Regions from separate parts of the Streptomyces sp. TE5632 genome, predicted to be linked through region 3. Evidence: riboswitches for the same ligand, from Rfam matches in the RefSeq annotation. Region 3 holds a riboswitch; each other region holds the start of a gene.
The links. A riboswitch is a leader RNA that binds a small molecule or an ion and turns the genes downstream of it on or off. The one in region 3 is predicted to bind glycine.
Positions count from the first base shown of each region.

Region 1: it holds a riboswitch for glycine, as region 3 does, so the genes downstream of both, gcvT (glycine cleavage system aminomethyltransferase GcvT) here and cycA (D-serine/D-alanine/glycine transporter) in region 3, are expected to answer to the same signal.
Region 2: it holds a riboswitch for glycine, as region 3 does, so the genes downstream of both, gcvP (aminomethyl-transferring glycine dehydrogenase) here and cycA (D-serine/D-alanine/glycine transporter) in region 3, are expected to answer to the same signal.

Region 1 covers NZ_JBSSEA010000003.1:4,018,210-4,023,449, reverse strand. The annotation lists gene ACVW19_RS23705 (ABC transporter substrate-binding protein) at 1-737, opposite strand, end outside; gene ACVW19_RS23700 (enhanced serine sensitivity protein SseB C-terminal domain-containing protein) at 1,163-1,912, opposite strand; gene ACVW19_RS23695 (enhanced serine sensitivity protein SseB) at 2,093-2,884, opposite strand; gene ACVW19_RS23690 (AAA family ATPase) at 2,966-3,631, opposite strand; glycine riboswitch at 3,849-3,946, shown strand; glycine riboswitch at 3,947-4,069, shown strand; gene gcvT (glycine cleavage system aminomethyltransferase GcvT) at 4,136-5,240, shown strand, end outside.
Region 2 covers NZ_JBSSEA010000001.1:357,272-362,511, forward strand. The annotation lists gene ACVW19_RS01845 (TOBE domain-containing protein) at 20-415, shown strand; partial or broken gene gcvP (aminomethyl-transferring glycine dehydrogenase) at 506-3,393, opposite strand; glycine riboswitch at 3,566-3,662, opposite strand; gene ACVW19_RS01855 (PRC-barrel domain-containing protein) at 3,781-4,158, shown strand; gene ACVW19_RS01860 (DNA polymerase IV) at 4,278-5,240, opposite strand, start outside.
Region 3 covers NZ_JBSSEA010000003.1:6,255,660-6,260,899, forward strand. The annotation lists partial or broken gene ACVW19_RS33805 (IS6 family transposase) at 14-145, shown strand; gene ACVW19_RS33810 (aldo/keto reductase) at 179-1,168, opposite strand; gene cycA (D-serine/D-alanine/glycine transporter) at 1,499-2,995, opposite strand; glycine riboswitch at 3,317-3,408, opposite strand; glycine riboswitch at 3,409-3,505, opposite strand; gene ACVW19_RS33820 (YceI family protein) at 4,087-4,965, shown strand; partial or broken gene ACVW19_RS33825 (IS6 family transposase) at 5,123-5,240, shown strand, end outside.

The sequences.
Region 1 (5,240 bases), 2.2 Mb from region 3:
TTGCCCTTGTTCCACTTCGTGATCTTGTACGGGCCGGTACCGGCGACCGTGCCGGCCTCCTGGCTGTACTTGGGGTACGTGATGGCGTCGCCCTTGGCGGAGGCGTCCTGCTTCTTGTACTCCTCGATCGCCTTCGGCGAGTGGATCGCCAGGGCGTTGAGGGAGAAGCCGCCGGGGAGGTTGGCGGAGGGCTCCTTGACCTCGATGACGGCGGTGTTCTCGTCCTTCGCGGTGCAGGACTTGTAGTTCGCCTTGGGCGTTTCCTTGTCCTCGTTCTTCGCGAACCCGCCCATGATGGTCTGCCAGTAGTAGGAGACCGCGCTGGACTGGTAGGTGCCCGTCCAGTTGAACCAGTGGTCGTAGTTGGCGCAGACGGCCGCGGCGTTGAACGCCTCGCCGTCGTGGAACTTCACGTTCTTGCGGAGGTTGAAGGTCCAGACGGTGCCCTTGTCGTTGCTGGACCAGTCCTCGGCGAGACCGCCGACCATCTCGCTGCCGCCGGACTCGTGCTCGATGAGAGCCTCGAACGCCTGCCGCGTCACACGGAAGGTTTCACCGTCGCTCGCGAGGGAAGGGTCCAGGGAGCCTGGATCACCGGCGCCGGCGAAGACGAAGGTGTCCTTCCTGCCGTCGCTCTTGTTGTCACTGTCCCGGTCGCTGGAGCAGCCCGTGGCGATCAGAGCGACCGCCACCGCGGCCGTGATCGCCCGAGCCGCTCGGGACTTGGTTATGCGCATATTGGGGCCACTCCGGGTCCGCTATGTGGATGCATCTTGACCGGCCGAACACTACAGATGTTCACAGCGAGTCGAGAACAGTCCGGATACCGGTGATACCTACCTGAGATCTGAACGGTCGACATAAGGGACGCTTCAGGCGCCCCTCCGCCCGGAAGTGACCATCTCGAGACATCCGACGCGTCCCCAACGGCCGCTCGGGAAGCGCCGGACGGCGTGAAGAACGAGTGAAACCGCAGGTGACAGGCGGTCAATCGGCCATAGCTGAGCGCACATGACCCAAAAACTGACGTGACATCAGTCTCGTCGACGGCAAGGACATTCACCGTCGGCACCGGTGTCCACCATCTGGACACCGTCACGCTGAGTCAGTAACGGCGGGCACGACGGCCCCGCCGTCCCGGCCTCTCGTGGATACGGCCCGGTCAGCGCTGGTGCGCGGGCGGGTAGCCGGAGCCGGCGACGGGCGGCGGAACGGCCCCGTGGGCCTCACGGTCGTAGAACGGGCGGGCGTTGGCCCGCAGCCACATGGCGACCGGGTCGTGCTCGTCGGTCATCGCGACGGTCGACACCGGGAGCCCGTCCGGGACGGCACTGAGGGACTGCTGCATCATCGCGCGCACCGCGTCGACGGCCGGCGGCGAGGTGTCGTAGACGTCGAGTCCGATGGCGAGATACGGCGCGCCCAGCGCCGGCTGCACCCAGGCGCGGCGCAACGCGCGCACGGCGGGCGTACGGTGCGCGTTCTGCGTGAGCAGGGCGTAGAACTGGGGGATCTCGATGGCGGGTTCGGACAGCCGCAGGGGTCCGGCGGGCTGCCGGTCGAGGCCGGTGGCGAGCCGGCGCAGATCGAGCCACGGGATGCCGAGGCCGCCACCGGGGGCGTGCGGGTTGAGCCAGAGGCCGTAGCGGTCGGGGTAGAGGGCGCGGGCGGCCTCAAGGCCGTCGACGACCTCGTAAGACCGGTTCCAGCCACTGGCGGACAGCTCCTGGGCGGAGGTCACGCAGGGCGCGTAGCCGAAGCCGTCTACCTCCATGTTCCCGTACTGGGCGTCCGGGGAGCCGGCCTGACCGTGCCACAGCAGCATCCAGACATGACCCGAGGAGGGGGTCGCGAGCGCGCGAAGCAACGCCTCATAGGCGTCGTAACGCCCGGGGGTCACCTGGCGCAGCATGTGCTCGACCTGCCCGGCCGCCGCGGTGCCAGCGCTCACTTTGTATCGCCCCTCCGTACAACACCCTCGCCCCAGCCAACGAACCTAGCTTAAGCCGCCCGCGGCCCGGGGGCTCCGCCCGTCCGCCGGGCACCGGCGAGCCGACGGACGGACGGCCTCCCACTCGCTCCGCCGGGCGGATCAGCCCTCGCGCTGGTAGAAGGGGCGGACGCGGTCGCGCATCCACTGGCCGACCGGGTCCTGGGCCACGTCCAGGAGGACCAGGTTGACGGGCCACTTCACCGGCCGGAGGCCCAGCGCGCGGCCCAGGGCGTCACCGGGCAGGGTCCGCAGATCCCCCTCCCACTGGGACAGTTCGACCCCGACGAACAGCACCGGGTCCTCGGTCTCGATCTCGGCGAGGCAGCGGCGGGCGGTGCTGACGACACCGATCGCCTCGAACTCCGCGCCCGCGGCGGCGAGGAAGTCCACCGGATCGTCCTGCCAGTCGGGCTCGAACAGCTTGACCCGGCCGCCGCCCTCCGGACCGTCCAGCGGGCCGCGTCCGGCCCGGCACAGTTCGGCCACGGCGGGCGGCGGCAGCGGGACGCCGACCACGCCGCCGGGGTTCACCGCGATCCCGGCCTGCGGCGGCAGACCCCGCGCGAACTCCACCGCGGGCGCGACGGTGAACGACATGTGGGAGCCGACCACCTGGCGGAACTGTTCCTCGGAGCTGAAGACCGGGACGTACGCCTGTCCCTCGATCTCCAGGGTGGGCAGGTCCAGCGGGCCGCTGTGCGGGCCGCCGCCGTTCGGCAGCGGAACCCAGACGAAGCTCCTGCCCAGCACCTCGATGATCCGGCCGTCCGCCGAGGGGACGCCGAGGGAGGCGGAGAGCACCTCCTCCAACTCATTGCCGGGCCATCCTCCGTGCGGATGGGGGTGAGTCTGTGCCGGGAAGTCCGCGGAGAAGCCCGCCGGGAAGTCCATCTGCCTACCGCCTGCCTGGAACCACTGCTGTGGCTGAAAAGGCTAACCGCTGCCGCGCCGGGGCCGTCAGCCGTGCGGCCGTCAGCCCGTGAAGTCGATGCGGCGCAGCGCGTTCGCCGCGTCCCGGTCGACCAGGATCGCCGAGCCGCAGCCCGCGGGCGGGGCGCCGCGCTCCACGGACCGCAGCAGCCGGTCGACGGCGGTGCGGTGCCGCAGGAAGGCGTACCGGGAGACGCCGCGGCCGCGCTCACGCTGACCGTCCAGCGCCTGCTCCGGGAGGACGTCGAGCAGCAGCAGATGCAGCCCCGCACCCCGGCGGCGGGCCTCGCGGGCCAGCCAGCGGCGCACCCAGGCGTGGGTACCGCAGTCGTGCACGACGACCCCCTCGCCGGTGCGCAGGGCACGGCTCAGCCCGGCGTAGTGGTCGAGGCGGACCAGGGGCCGGTACACCGCGTACGGCAGGAGGCGCGGCATGCGGCGGTCCCAGCGGTCGCGGGTGTCCTGGGAGTCGATCCGGGTACCGCGCACCGCGCGCCGCATCAGCGTGGATTTCCCGCTGCCGGGCAGTCCGGTGACCACGACGAGGTCGCGGGGGCCGAAGAGCAGGGCGTGCGGACTGCGGCCGGCGCACTCGCGCAGGTCGCGGACGACGGGCGCCGGCAGCGCGCCGCGGGCCTCCCCGGCCGAGGGGGCCTGCTGCCCGGGCGGCGCGACACCCGTGGTGGCGTACGCCGTGGTCCTGTTCACCGTGAGTCCTCCCCTGGGGCAGGCGCCTGAGCACCGTCCCCGCCGAGTGTAAAGAGAAGGTAACGGCGGAGCCTCTTCATTCCGTCCGTTTCCCGACACAGACCTGTCACAGCCGTCCGTACAGGCTTGAACACCCTGTGCGTACGAGAGAAAGGTCCCCCTGCCGAAGCCTCGCGATGCGTGCAATGATGAGCGCGCCAACTGCATACCGGCCGTTTGAATCCGCGCGGGAGAGTCCCTGGCACGTTTCGCCGGGGCGCCGAAGGAGCAAGTACCTCCCTTGAATCTCTCAGGCACCGTTACCGCGCGGGCCAGGCACATCTGAAAAGCGGGCCGCCGTGCGAGTTCCCGGCGGCTCCACCCAAGGTGCAAGCCGTGACGTCCCCTGCGCGGACGGTCATGGCGAACCTCTCAGGTTCCGATGACAGATGGGGAGGAACGTCCTCACCCTCCCCGTGCTCGGCCCCGGCCGGCGGGGACCCCATCGCCCTGGGAGACCGACCGATGAGCAGTACCGAACTTCGCCGGACAGCGCTCGACGCCCTGCATCGTTCGCTCGGCGCCACGATGACCGACTTCGCCGGCTGGGACATGCCCCTGCGCTACGGCTCCGAGCGCGACGAGCACAACGCCGTGCGCACGAAGGCGGGCCTCTTCGACCTCTCGCACATGGGCGAGATCACCGTCACCGGCCCGCAGGCGGCGCGGTTCCTGGACTACGCCCTGATCGGCAACATCGGGACCGTCAAGCCCGGCCGCGCCCGCTACACCATGATCTGCGGCGAGGACGGCGGCATCCTGGACGACCTGATCGTCTACCGGCTCGGTGAGGCCGAGGCCCCCGAGTACCTGGTCGTCGCCAACGCCTCCAACGCCCAGGTGGTGCTGGACGCCCTCGTGGAGCGGTCGGCGGGCTTCGACGCCGAGGTCCGCGACGACCGCGACGCGTACGCGCTGATCGCGGTGCAGGGCCCCGAGGCCGCCGGCATCCTCAAGACCTTGACCGACGCCGACCTGGACGGCCTGAAGTACTACGCCGGCCTGCCCGGCGCGGTCGCCGGCGTCCCCGCGCTCATCGCCCGTACCGGCTACACCGGCGAGGACGGCTTCGAGCTGTTCGTCGCGCCGGAGCACGCGGTCGAGGTGTGGCAGGCGCTGACCAGGGCGGGCGAGGGCGTGGGGCTGGCCCCGTGCGGGCTGGCCTGCCGGGACACGCTGCGCCTGGAGGCCGGCATGCCGCTGTACGGCAATGAGCTGAACGCCTCGCTGACGCCGTTCGACGCCGGGTTCGGCCGGGTCGTGAAGTTCGAGAAGGAGGGCGACTTCGTGGGCCGTGCCGCCCTGACCGAGGCCGCCGCCCGCGCCGAGCGGACCCCGCCCCGCGCTCTGGTGGGTCTGGTCGCCGAGGGTCGCCGGATCCCGCGCGCCGGGTACCCGGTGGTGGCCGGCGGCGAGGTGATCGGCGAGGTCACCTCCGGCGCGCCCGCACCGACGCTGGGCAAGCCGATCGCGATGGCGTACGTCGACGTGGCGCACTCCGCGCCGGGTACCCCGGGCGTGGGCGTGGACATCCGTGGCAGCCACGAGCCGTACGAGGTCGTGGCGCTGC
Region 2 (5,240 bases), on a different contig from region 3:
GCCGCCTATCGTGATCGGCATGCAGTCCTACACGATCGGCCAGGCAGCGCGGCTGCTCGGCGTCAGCCCGGACACCGCCCGACGCTGGGCGGACGCGGGCCGACTCACCACCCATCGCGACGAAGGCGGACGACGGCTCATCGACGGGCGGGACCTGGCCGCGTTCTCCGTCGACCTCGCGAAGGCCGGCGCCACCGAGGAGGGCACGCCGTACACCTCGGCCCGCAACGCCTTCCCCGGCATCGTCACCGCGATCAAACTCGGCGACGTGGCGGCCCAGGTCGAGATCCAGGCGGGCCCGCACCGTCTGGTCTCGCTGCTGACCCGCGAGGCCGTCGAGGAGCTCGGCCTGGAGGTCGGCATGGAGGCCACTGCCCGCGTGAAGTCGACAAACGTCCATATCGACCGTGCCTGACGGAAGCGGTACGCCGAAGGGCTCCGCTCCGGCCGTACGGCCGGAGCGGAGCCCTTCCACTCCTCGGTCCCGGTGACCGGGCCCTCGGCGTCAGTCGTCGTACGCGTCCAGCGGCGGGCAGGAGCACACCAGGTTGCGGTCGCCGAAGGCCTGGTCCACACGGCGCACCGGCGGCCAGTACTTGTCGGCCGCGCTCACACCGGTCGGGAAGACGGCCTCCTCACGGCTGTACGGGTGCTCCCACTCCGTGCCGAGCGCGGCGGCGGTGTGCGGGGCGTTGCGCAGCGGGTTGTCGTCCGCGGGCCACTCGCCGGAACCGACCTTCTCGATCTCCGCGCGAATCGCGATCATCGTCTCGCAGAACCGGTCGAGTTCGGCCAGGTCCTCGGACTCGGTCGGCTCGATCATCAGCGTTCCCGCCACCGGGAACGACATCGTCGGCGCGTGGAAGCCGTAGTCGATCAGCCGCTTGGCCACGTCGTCCACGCTCACGCCGGTCGCCTTGGTCAGCGGGCGCAGGTCGATGATGCACTCGTGCGCGACCAGCCCACCGGGGCCGGTGTAGAGCACCGGGTAGTGCGGCTCGAGACGCTTGGCGATGTAGTTGGCGCTGAGCACCGCCACCTGGGTGGCCCGCTTGAGCCCCTCGCCGCCCATGAGCCGGACGTACGCCCACGAGATGGGCAGGATGCCCGCGGAGCCCCACGGGGCGGCCGAGACCGGCCCGATCCCCGTCTCCGGCCCGGCCCCGGGCTGGAGCGGGTGGTTCGGCAGGTACGGCGCCAGGTGCGCCCGCACGCCGACCGGGCCGACATGCCGGGACCGCCGCCACCGTGCGGGATGCAGAAGGTCTTGTGCAGGTTCAGGTGCGAGACGTCGCCGCCGAAGTGTCCGGGCTTGGCCAGCCCGACCAGCGCGTTGAGGTTCGCGCCGTCCACGTACACCTGGCCGCCGGCCTCGTGCACCGCCGCGCAGATGTCGGCGACGTGCTCCTCGAACACACCGTGCGTCGACGGGTACGTGATCATCAGCACCGACAGCTCGTCGCGGTACTGCTCGATCTTCGCCCGCAGGTCGTCGATGTCGACCTCGCCGTCCTCGGCGGTCTTCACGACGACGACCTTCATCCCGGCCATGACGGCACTGGCGGCGTTGGTGCCGTGCGCGGAGGACGGGATGAGGCAGACGGTGCGCTGCTCGTCGCCGTTGGCCCGGTGGTAGCCGCGCACGGCGAGCAGCCCGGCCAGTTCGCCCTGGGAACCCGCGTTGGGCTGGAGGCTCACCTTGTCGTAGCCGGTGACCTCGGCGAGACGCTCCTCCAGTTCGTGGATGAGCGTGAGGTAGCCCTGGGCCTGCTCGGCCGGCGCGAAGGGGTGCAGCTGCCCGAACTCGGGCCAGGTGATCGGCTCCATCTCCGTGGTCGCGTTGAGCTTCATGGTGCAGGAGCCCAGCGGAATCATCCCGCGGTCCAGCGCGTAGTCACGGTCGGCGAGCCGGCGCAGGTAGCGCAGCATCGCGGTCTCGGAGCGGTGCTGGTGGAAGACGGGGTGCGTCAGGTACTCGTCGGTGCGCAGCAGGGCGTCCGGCAGGGTGTCGGGCGCCGCCGCGTCCAGGGTCTCGACGTCGGCCTCGACGCCGAAGGCGCTCCACACGGCGGCGAGCCGGGCCCGTGTGGTGGTCTCGTCGCAGGCGATCGAGACGTGGTCGGCGTCGACGAGAAGCAGGTTGACGCCGTTGTCCCGCGCGGCGGCGACGACCTCGGCACCCCGCCCCGGGACCCGCACGGTCAGCGTGTCGAAGTAGGAGCCGTGGACGATCTCCACGCCGCCGGCCCGGAGCCCTTCGGCGAGGACGGTCGCGTAACGGTGGGTGCGCCACGCGATGGTGCGCAATCCTTCGGGACCGTGGTAGACGGCGTACATCCCGGCCATCACGGCGAGCAGCACCTGGGCGGTACAGATGTTGCTGGTGGCCTTCTCACGGCGGATGTGCTGCTCACGGGTCTGGAGCGCGAGCCGGTAGGCCTGGTTTCCGTCCGCGTCGACGGAGACACCGACGAGCCGTCCGGGCAGGCTGCGCGCCATCTTCTCGTGCACGGCCATGTATCCGGCGTGCGGCCCGCCGAAGCCCATGGGCACACCGAAGCGCTGTGTCGTGCCGACCGCGATGTCCGCGCCGAGTTCGCCGGGCGACGTCAGCAGCGTGAGGGCGAGCAGGTCGGCGGCGACGGTGACCAGCGCGCCCAGCTCGTGCGCCCGGTCGATCACCGGCTTGATGTCGCGTACGGCTCCGGAGGCGCCCGGGTACTGGATCAGCACGCCGTTGATCCCGCGCTCGGCGATCTCGGCGGGGATGCCCTCGCTCAGGTCGGCGACGACGACCTCGACGCCGGTCGGCTCGGCACGGGTCTCGATCACGGCGATCGTCTGCGGCAGCGCGTCCGCGTCGACCAGGAACAGGCCGTTCTTGTTCTTGCCCATGCGCCGCGACAGCGCCATCGCCTCGGCGGCGGCCGTGCCCTCGTCGAGCAGTGAGGCCCCGGAGGTCGGCAGGCCGGTCAGTTCGGCGACCATGGTCTGGAAGTTCAGCAGTGCCTCGAGCCGTCCCTGCGAGATCTCCGGCTGGTACGGCGTGTAGGCCGTGTACCAGGCGGGGTTCTCCATCACGTTGCGCAGGATGACGGGCGGCGTGAAGGTCCCGTAGTACCCGAGCCCGATCATGGAGCCGAGCACCTCGTTGCGGTCGGCCAGCGATCGGAGTTCGGCCAGCACCTCGGGCTCGGTCCGGGCGCCCGGCAGGTCGAGCGCGTCGGCGTTCTTGATCACATCCGGGACCGCCGCGGCCGTCAGCTCGTCGAGCGAGCCGTAGCCGACCTGCGCAAGCATTTTGGCGCGGGCCTCGTGGTCGGGGCCGATGTGACGCTGCTCGAAGGGCGTTCCCTGTTCGAGCTCGGAGAGGGGAATGCGGTGGGCGGTCATTGCGGAGGCCTCCTGGTCTGACGACCTTCGAGGGGCACCATGACGGGTGCCCGGACGGCCTCCCCCTCTGTCATCTCAACCTGAGAGCTTCACCGGACCGCCGCAGGGCGTCCGGCTTTCACCGTCGGTGAGAGCGGGAGCCGTCGACACCCGCTCTGCTTTCCAGAGTGACCTCGTCCATGCGGTACGTGGGCCTGAGAGTTTCCGGGGAGGATTTGCTCCTTCGGCGTCCTCCGATGGTGTCCGGAGGACTCTCCCGCACGGGGTCAGCAGCCGCTGCCAGCGTACCAGCGAGGGCAACCCCCGGACCTTCGAGTGGCCGCCGGACCAATTGTGCCGTTTCGTAGTGCTGACGAATGATTGCGGATTGCGACCAGTGGAGGGCCCGTGCAGACCGACATCGATCCGCGCAACCTGATCGGCCGCAAGGCGTTCGACCGCAACGGAACCCGGATCGGCACCATCGACGAGGTCTATCTCGACGACGCCACCGGCGTACCCGAGTGGGCGGCGATACGCACCGGCTTGTTCAGCAGGGACGCCTTCGTCCCCCTGGAGCCGAGCGAGCTGATCGACGGCAGCCTCCACATTCCCTTCGAACGCGCCCTGATCAAGGACGCCCCCGACTTCGGCGTGGGCCGCCACCTCTCCCCGGAGCAGGAACTCCAGCTCTACCACCACTACGGTCTGGACATCTCCGCGCCTCCCCCGCTTCCGGACCACGACTTCGGCAAACTCGCCGACCGCGACGACCGCCCGGCCTGACGGCCCCCGGAGTCGGGAGCACGAAGCCCGCGGCCCCCTCACACCTGCGAGTGCCCCGGATCCATGCCCCCGGGACTCGCCCCCGAGCCGTCGCTAGTCTCCGCGCCGACCCGCGGCCTCTAGCTCTCCCCGGGACTTCGATCCACCAGTGGCAGCGGGTCCGCCGGTTGCAGGGCCGGGTCGTCGGTACGGAAGGTCTTCACCCGTCCCACCGCCGAGTCGGGCGTCTCGAACCGGACCGTGACCCGCCCCAAGCCGCTGCCCTGGACCCACCCGTGCCCGTACTCGGTGTGCCGTACATCGTGCCCGGCCGGCCAGCGCCGCTCCGCGCTCGTCCGCTGCTCTTCCTCCGTGGGTGCGGCCATCTGGCCCTCCTCGCCCGGCGACTCCTCCCCCCTGCCTCCCGCCGCCTGTGCGAACAAGTCCTCCTGGGTGTAGTCCGCGAGTCCGCTGACTCCCACGCCCAGCAGCCGTACTCCGCCTGTCGTGTCGACCGAGTCCAGCAGCCGCGCCGCCGCCTCGCGCACCACCGCCAGATCGTCCGTGGGCCCTCGCAGCGTCTCGGACCGGGTGAGCGTCGAGAAGTCGTAGCGCCGCACCTTCAGCACGATGGTCCGTCCCGCCAGCCCCGCTCCCCGCAGTCTGCGCACACAGCGGTCGGCGAGCCGTCGTACCTCTGTGCCGACCCGCACCCGGTCGTGAATGTCCACGTCATACGTGTCCTCGACCGACACCGACTTCGTCTCCCGCTCGGCCACCACGGGCCGTTCGTCCCGTGCCAGAGCCATGGCGTACAGCGCGTGTCCGTGTGCCTTGCCGAGCAACCGCACCAGCTCGTCCTCCCCGGCCTCGGCGAGCTCGTCGACCGTGTGGATCCCGGCCCTGCGCAGGTGGTCACCGGTGGCGGGCCCCACTCCCGGCAGCGTCCTGACCGGGAGCGGCGCCAGCAGGGCCCGCTCCCTCCCCGGCTCGATGAGCACCAGCCCGTCGGGCTTCGCCTGCTCCGAGGCGATCTTCGCCAGCATCTTGGAGGCGGCGAGCCCGACGGACCCTGTGAGCCCGGTGACCGCCCGTATGTCCGC
Region 3 (5,240 bases):
CAGCCGTCATGGCCGGTTCCCGCTGTTGTTCCGGGAAGTCGAGGAGCTGATGTTCGAGCGCGAGGTGATCGTCTCGTACGAGACGATCCGGCGTCGGTGTGCGAGGATCGGCCGGATCCGTGCGAATGAGCTGCGCAGCCGCCGGACGCAGAACCTGGCAGCCGCTGCCGAGCCCCGGCTAGCGATTGATGGTTCGCATCCCTGCCTCGTCATATCGTTCGCCCGCCGCCTCGGGCAGTTCCGCGTCGATGCGGGCCAGGTCGTCCTCGGTCAGCGCGATGCCGACCGCGGCGGCGTTCTGTTCCAGGTAGGTGCGGCGCTTGGTGCCCGGGATCGGCACCAGGCCCTCGGCCTGGGCCAGCACCCAGGCGATGGCCAACTGGGCCGGGGCCACGTCCTTCTCGGCGGCGATCTCCTTCACCTTGGCCGCCAGCCGCAGGTTCGCCTCCAGGTTGGCGTCCTGGAAGCGCGGGTTCTCGCGGCGCCAGTCGTCCGCGTCCAGCTCGTCCGGCGAGGTGAACCGCCCGGCGAGGAAACCGCGGCCGAGCGGTGAATACGGGACGAAGCCGATGCCCAGCTCCCGGCAGGCGGGCAGCACCTCGGCCTCCACGTCCCGTGACCACAGCGAGTACTCGCTCTGCACCGCGGTGACCGGGTGCACGGCGTGGGCGCGCCGGACGGTCTCCGCGCTCGCCTCGCTCAGGCCGATGTACCGCACCTTGCCCTCGGCGACCAGCTCGCCCAGCGCGCCGACCGTCTCCTCGATGGGTACGTCCGGGTCGACCCGGTGCTGGTAGTACAGGTCGATGTGGTCGGTCCCCAGCCGCTGCAGGGAGCCGTGGACCGAGCTCCGGACGTGCTCGGCCGAGCCGTCCTGGGGGCCGACCGTGCTGATGTCTCCGGGTACGGCGTTGTCCATCCGGTAGTTGAACTTCGTCGCGATCACGTACTTGTCGCGATGTCCCCGGATCGCCTCGCCGACGAGTGACTCATTGGTGAGCGGCCCGTACATCTGCGCGGTGTCGAGAAAGTTCACCCCGAGGTCGAGGGCGCGCCGGATGGTCGCGATCGCCTCCTCGCGATCGGTGGATCCGTAGAAGGCGGACATGCCCATGCACCCCAGGCCGATGGCCGATACCTGGAGGTCCCGCAGACTGCGCTTCTGCATGCCGTGTCCCAGCCTTTCCCTGCGTACTCGTTCATTGCCCGGGCGGCACGAAGCCCCTCATCCATTTAGCGACGGATTCCACCACCCGGCATCCTGTGAGAGGCACCGGGCGACACGGGCACCGCCGGCTCCAAGCACGCCGCCGCCCTCCCAGAACCCAGGTTCTGGGAGGGCGGCGCCGTCCCGCAACCACACAACGACCGTGTCCCGCCCCAGCCAGTACAGCCCGTCACACCACGCAGCCAGAGGTTGGGCGGTTCGTGCCGGTGAGCCGGATCAGCTTCGCCTCGGGTGGCGAGCCTGCGGGGCCCCTCATGTGGTGAGGTCGTCTCAGCGCAGGGGCTGTTCCGGGGAGTCGGCCGGGGACGCCGTCTGCCGGACCTGACGGCGGCGGTGACGGAGCACTGTCCACGCGATGCCGAGAATGACGAACCACACCGGGGTCACCAGCAGCGCCTGCAGGGTGTCCTCCTTCTGGGTCAGTGCCCAGACGAGGAACGCGAAGAAGGCGAGTACGACGTAGCACATGACGACGCCGCCAGGCATCTTGAACGTCGACGCCTCGTGCAGGTGAGGACGGCGCTTGCGGTACACCAGGTAGCAGATCAGGATGATCGACCAGACGAACATGAACAGCAGGGCCGAGATGGTGGTCACCAGCGTGAAGGCCTCGATGATCGAGTCGCCCATGGTGACCATGACGACACCGGGGAGCAGGAAGAGGCCGGACAGGAGCAGGGCGTTGACCGGTACCTTCCTGGAGGTGAGCTTGCCGAAACGGGCCGGCGCGTCGCCCTCCTGGGCCAGGCCGTAGACCATCCGTGAGGTGGAGTAGATGCCCGAGTTCGCGGACGAGGCAGCAGAGGTCAGCACCACGAAGTTGATCACGGAGGCGGCGATGCCGAGGCCGGCCAGTGTGAACATCACGACGAAGGGGCTGCGGTCCGCGCTGATCTGGCGCCAGGGTGTGACGGTGATGATCGCGATCAGGGCCACCACGTAGAACAGCATCACGCGTACCGGGATCGAGTTGATCGCCTTGGGCAGGTTCCGTTCCGGGTTCTTGGTTTCCGCCGCAGTGGTGCCGACCAGTTCGATGCCGACGAAGGCGAAGGTCGCGATCTGGAATCCCGCGACGAACCCCATGGGGCCGGTGGGGAAGAAGCCGCCGTCGTTCCAGAGGTTGGAGAAGCTCGCGGTGGCGCCCCCGGGTGCCTGGAAGCCGCCCAGTACCATGCCGAATCCGACGACGATCAGTGTCACGATGGCGATGATCTTGATCAGTGCGAACCAGAACTCGGTCTCACCGAACGCCTTCACCGTGGGCAGGTTCAAAACGATCAGCAGGACGACCGCCGCGAGTGCCGGGATCCACAGCGCGAGCCCTCCCCACCAGTACGACACGTACCCGGCGATCGCGATGACGTCGGCGACGCCGGTGACGATCCAGCAGAACCAGTAGGTCCACCCCGTGAAGAAGCCGGCCCACGGTCCGAGAAGGTCCGAGGCGAAGTCGGCGAAGGACTTGTAGCGCAGGTTGGAGAGCAGCAGCTCTCCCATCGCCCGCATCACGAAGAACAACATCGCGCCGATGATCATGTAAACGAAGATCACCGAGGGGCCGGCCAGTGAGATCGTCTTGCCCGACCCCATGAACAGGCCGGTGCCGATGGCGCCGCCGATCGCGATCAGCTGGATGTGCCGGTTGGACAACTGCCGGGAGAGGTGCTGTTCGCCCGCGGGGGAGGGGGGTTGTCCGGGCTCCGTCGCGGGCTCCGTCCCGGGTGCCGGGGCGGTGGTCGGGACGGCTTTGCTGCTGTCGTGCATGTGCGAACCTCGTGGATCTTTGGTGCGTGCGGGCCGTGACAGACGTGTCATGGGATGCGGCCGCACACGCATGGGAGGAGCGAGTGGGCACAAAGAGTCGGCATGAGTGGTGGGGCGGCCGGCGGGGTGCCGGGCACGCCGGACACGCCGGACACGCCTTCAAGGGGTGTGGGCCCATGAGGGAGGGCCGTGGGTGGGAAAGCCGGAGCTCAGTCGGGATGCCGACGGGCAGCCGGCGGCCGGCGGCGGGGTAACGAGAAAGCCATCGGGGGGTCCTCAAAGGTCGGGCACGGGCAGGAACCCGCGCTGCCGAGTGGAGCCTCCCCCTCTGTCATGGGGCCTGAGAGCTTCGCCGCGGAAGTTCGCGGCTTGCACCGTGGGCGAGGCGCGGGAGCGCCTGCTTTTCAGAGGTGCCTGCCCGAGCGGTAGGGGTGCCTGAGAGTTTCCGGGGAGGTGTTGCTCCTTCGGCGCCCGGGTCTGGCTGACCCGGTGCTCTCCCGCAGCGGGATGAGCGGCGATGTGAGGCTAGGCCCGCACCGGCAGCCGGTCAAGACCTGCGCGAACGTTGATCGTTTACTTCCGGGTAGGGCGGCGTTTCAGGATCGCGTGCACCTTCCCGCGGGTGCGGGCCGCTCCCGAAACCGGGTCGGCCCTGTGCGTCGGCCGCCGGGATCGTCCCCTTTTTGCGGCCGCGGACGTAGGCGAGCCGTTTGCCGTCGTGGCTCCGTACGGGGCATGGCCGTTTGGTGCGAACGCGAGGGGTGGCGGCGCCAAGAAGCCATCCCGAAGTCCCGCTTGAGGCAAGGTCACCGGACTCTGCGAAACCCGGGGCGGTTCAGGGTGTGGCTGGACAGATCAATCGACGACGGGTAGACAAGCGCACGAAGCTCCTGGCGGACACGGGTGATCTTGGTCGAGAACCCATCTACCAGGAGTTTCGTTGTCCCGTAGAGGCCTCCCCCGCCAACGCCCCGACCACGCGGCCAGGTTGAAAAGGATCAGGGTAATTGCCTATTGCATCCAAAGCCTCGGGGTGATCGAATATGCGTCCGGCGATCGGTGTTCTTGACGTTACGCAGAGGGTGTCGCACATGATGGGCCGCTGGTTGGCAAGCCGAACGAAACAGCATCAGACGGGCCCCCTGGCAGCTGTGCAGACTCCCTCGAATGCCGGAGTGCTGAGCTGCCGGATCCTCAGCCCGGCCAACGAGCCGGTGCCGCACGCCCGATTCGCGGTCAGCGACACCGTGGGACGCACCATGGTCGAGGGCGGGACGGACCCCTTCGGATCGTTCGTGGCCACAATTCCGGCGGGGGAGTACCGGCTCGCGGTGTTCGCCGAGGGGTACCTGCCGTACCGGGTGCCGTGCACGGTCACCGAGAACTCCCTGGCCTCGCTCGGCGATGTGACCCTGCGGGCGGCACAGCCGCTGGAGATGCCCGCGCCGGGCGACTGGGAGATCGATCTGGCGCACTCCTCGATCGCCTGCACCGCGCGGCACATCGGGGTGGCCCGGGTGCACGGCCGGTTCAACTCCTTCGCGGGGGTGGTGCGGATTACCGGTGACGCGACGCAGACGGCGATGCACGTGGTGATCGACGCGGGGTCCATCGACACCAATGTGAGGATGCGTGACGACCATCTGCGGTCGGCGGACTTCCTGGACGTGGCGCGGTTTCCGACCATCGAGTTCTACAGCGACCGGTTCGTGCCCCGGGGCGGCAATCGGTGGGACGTCATCGGCGAGCTGTGGCTGCGCGGGGTGGCGCGTACGGTCACGCTGGACATGGAATACCTCGGGCTCGGCAACGGCATGCAGGGCGAGGCCCGTGCGGCCTGCCGGGTCACCACCGAACTGCACCGCGACGACTTCCAGGTGAGCTGGCAGACGATGCTGGCGCGGGGTATCGCCGCCGTTGGCCCCACCATCCGGGTCGACATCGACGTGCAGGTCGTGCCCAAGAGCTGACCACCGACCTGGCGTTCGCTGTCCCGAAAGACGCCCGGCAAGGGCTCTTGTGAGCGAAGTGAGACATGTGCTGGTGCTGCCCGACCGCGAGTTTGCGGAAGCGGTGGCGGAGGCGCTCGGGGAGAGCTTCGGCGCCGACGAGGAGCCTCGGCTCGTCCGGGACGCCCAAGCCGGCGACAAGTGGCACCTGGACGAGGTCTTCGTGAAGGTCAACGGGGTGCGGTACCAGCTGCGGCGTGCGGTCGTCCAGGACGTCGCCGTCCTGGACGACCGCA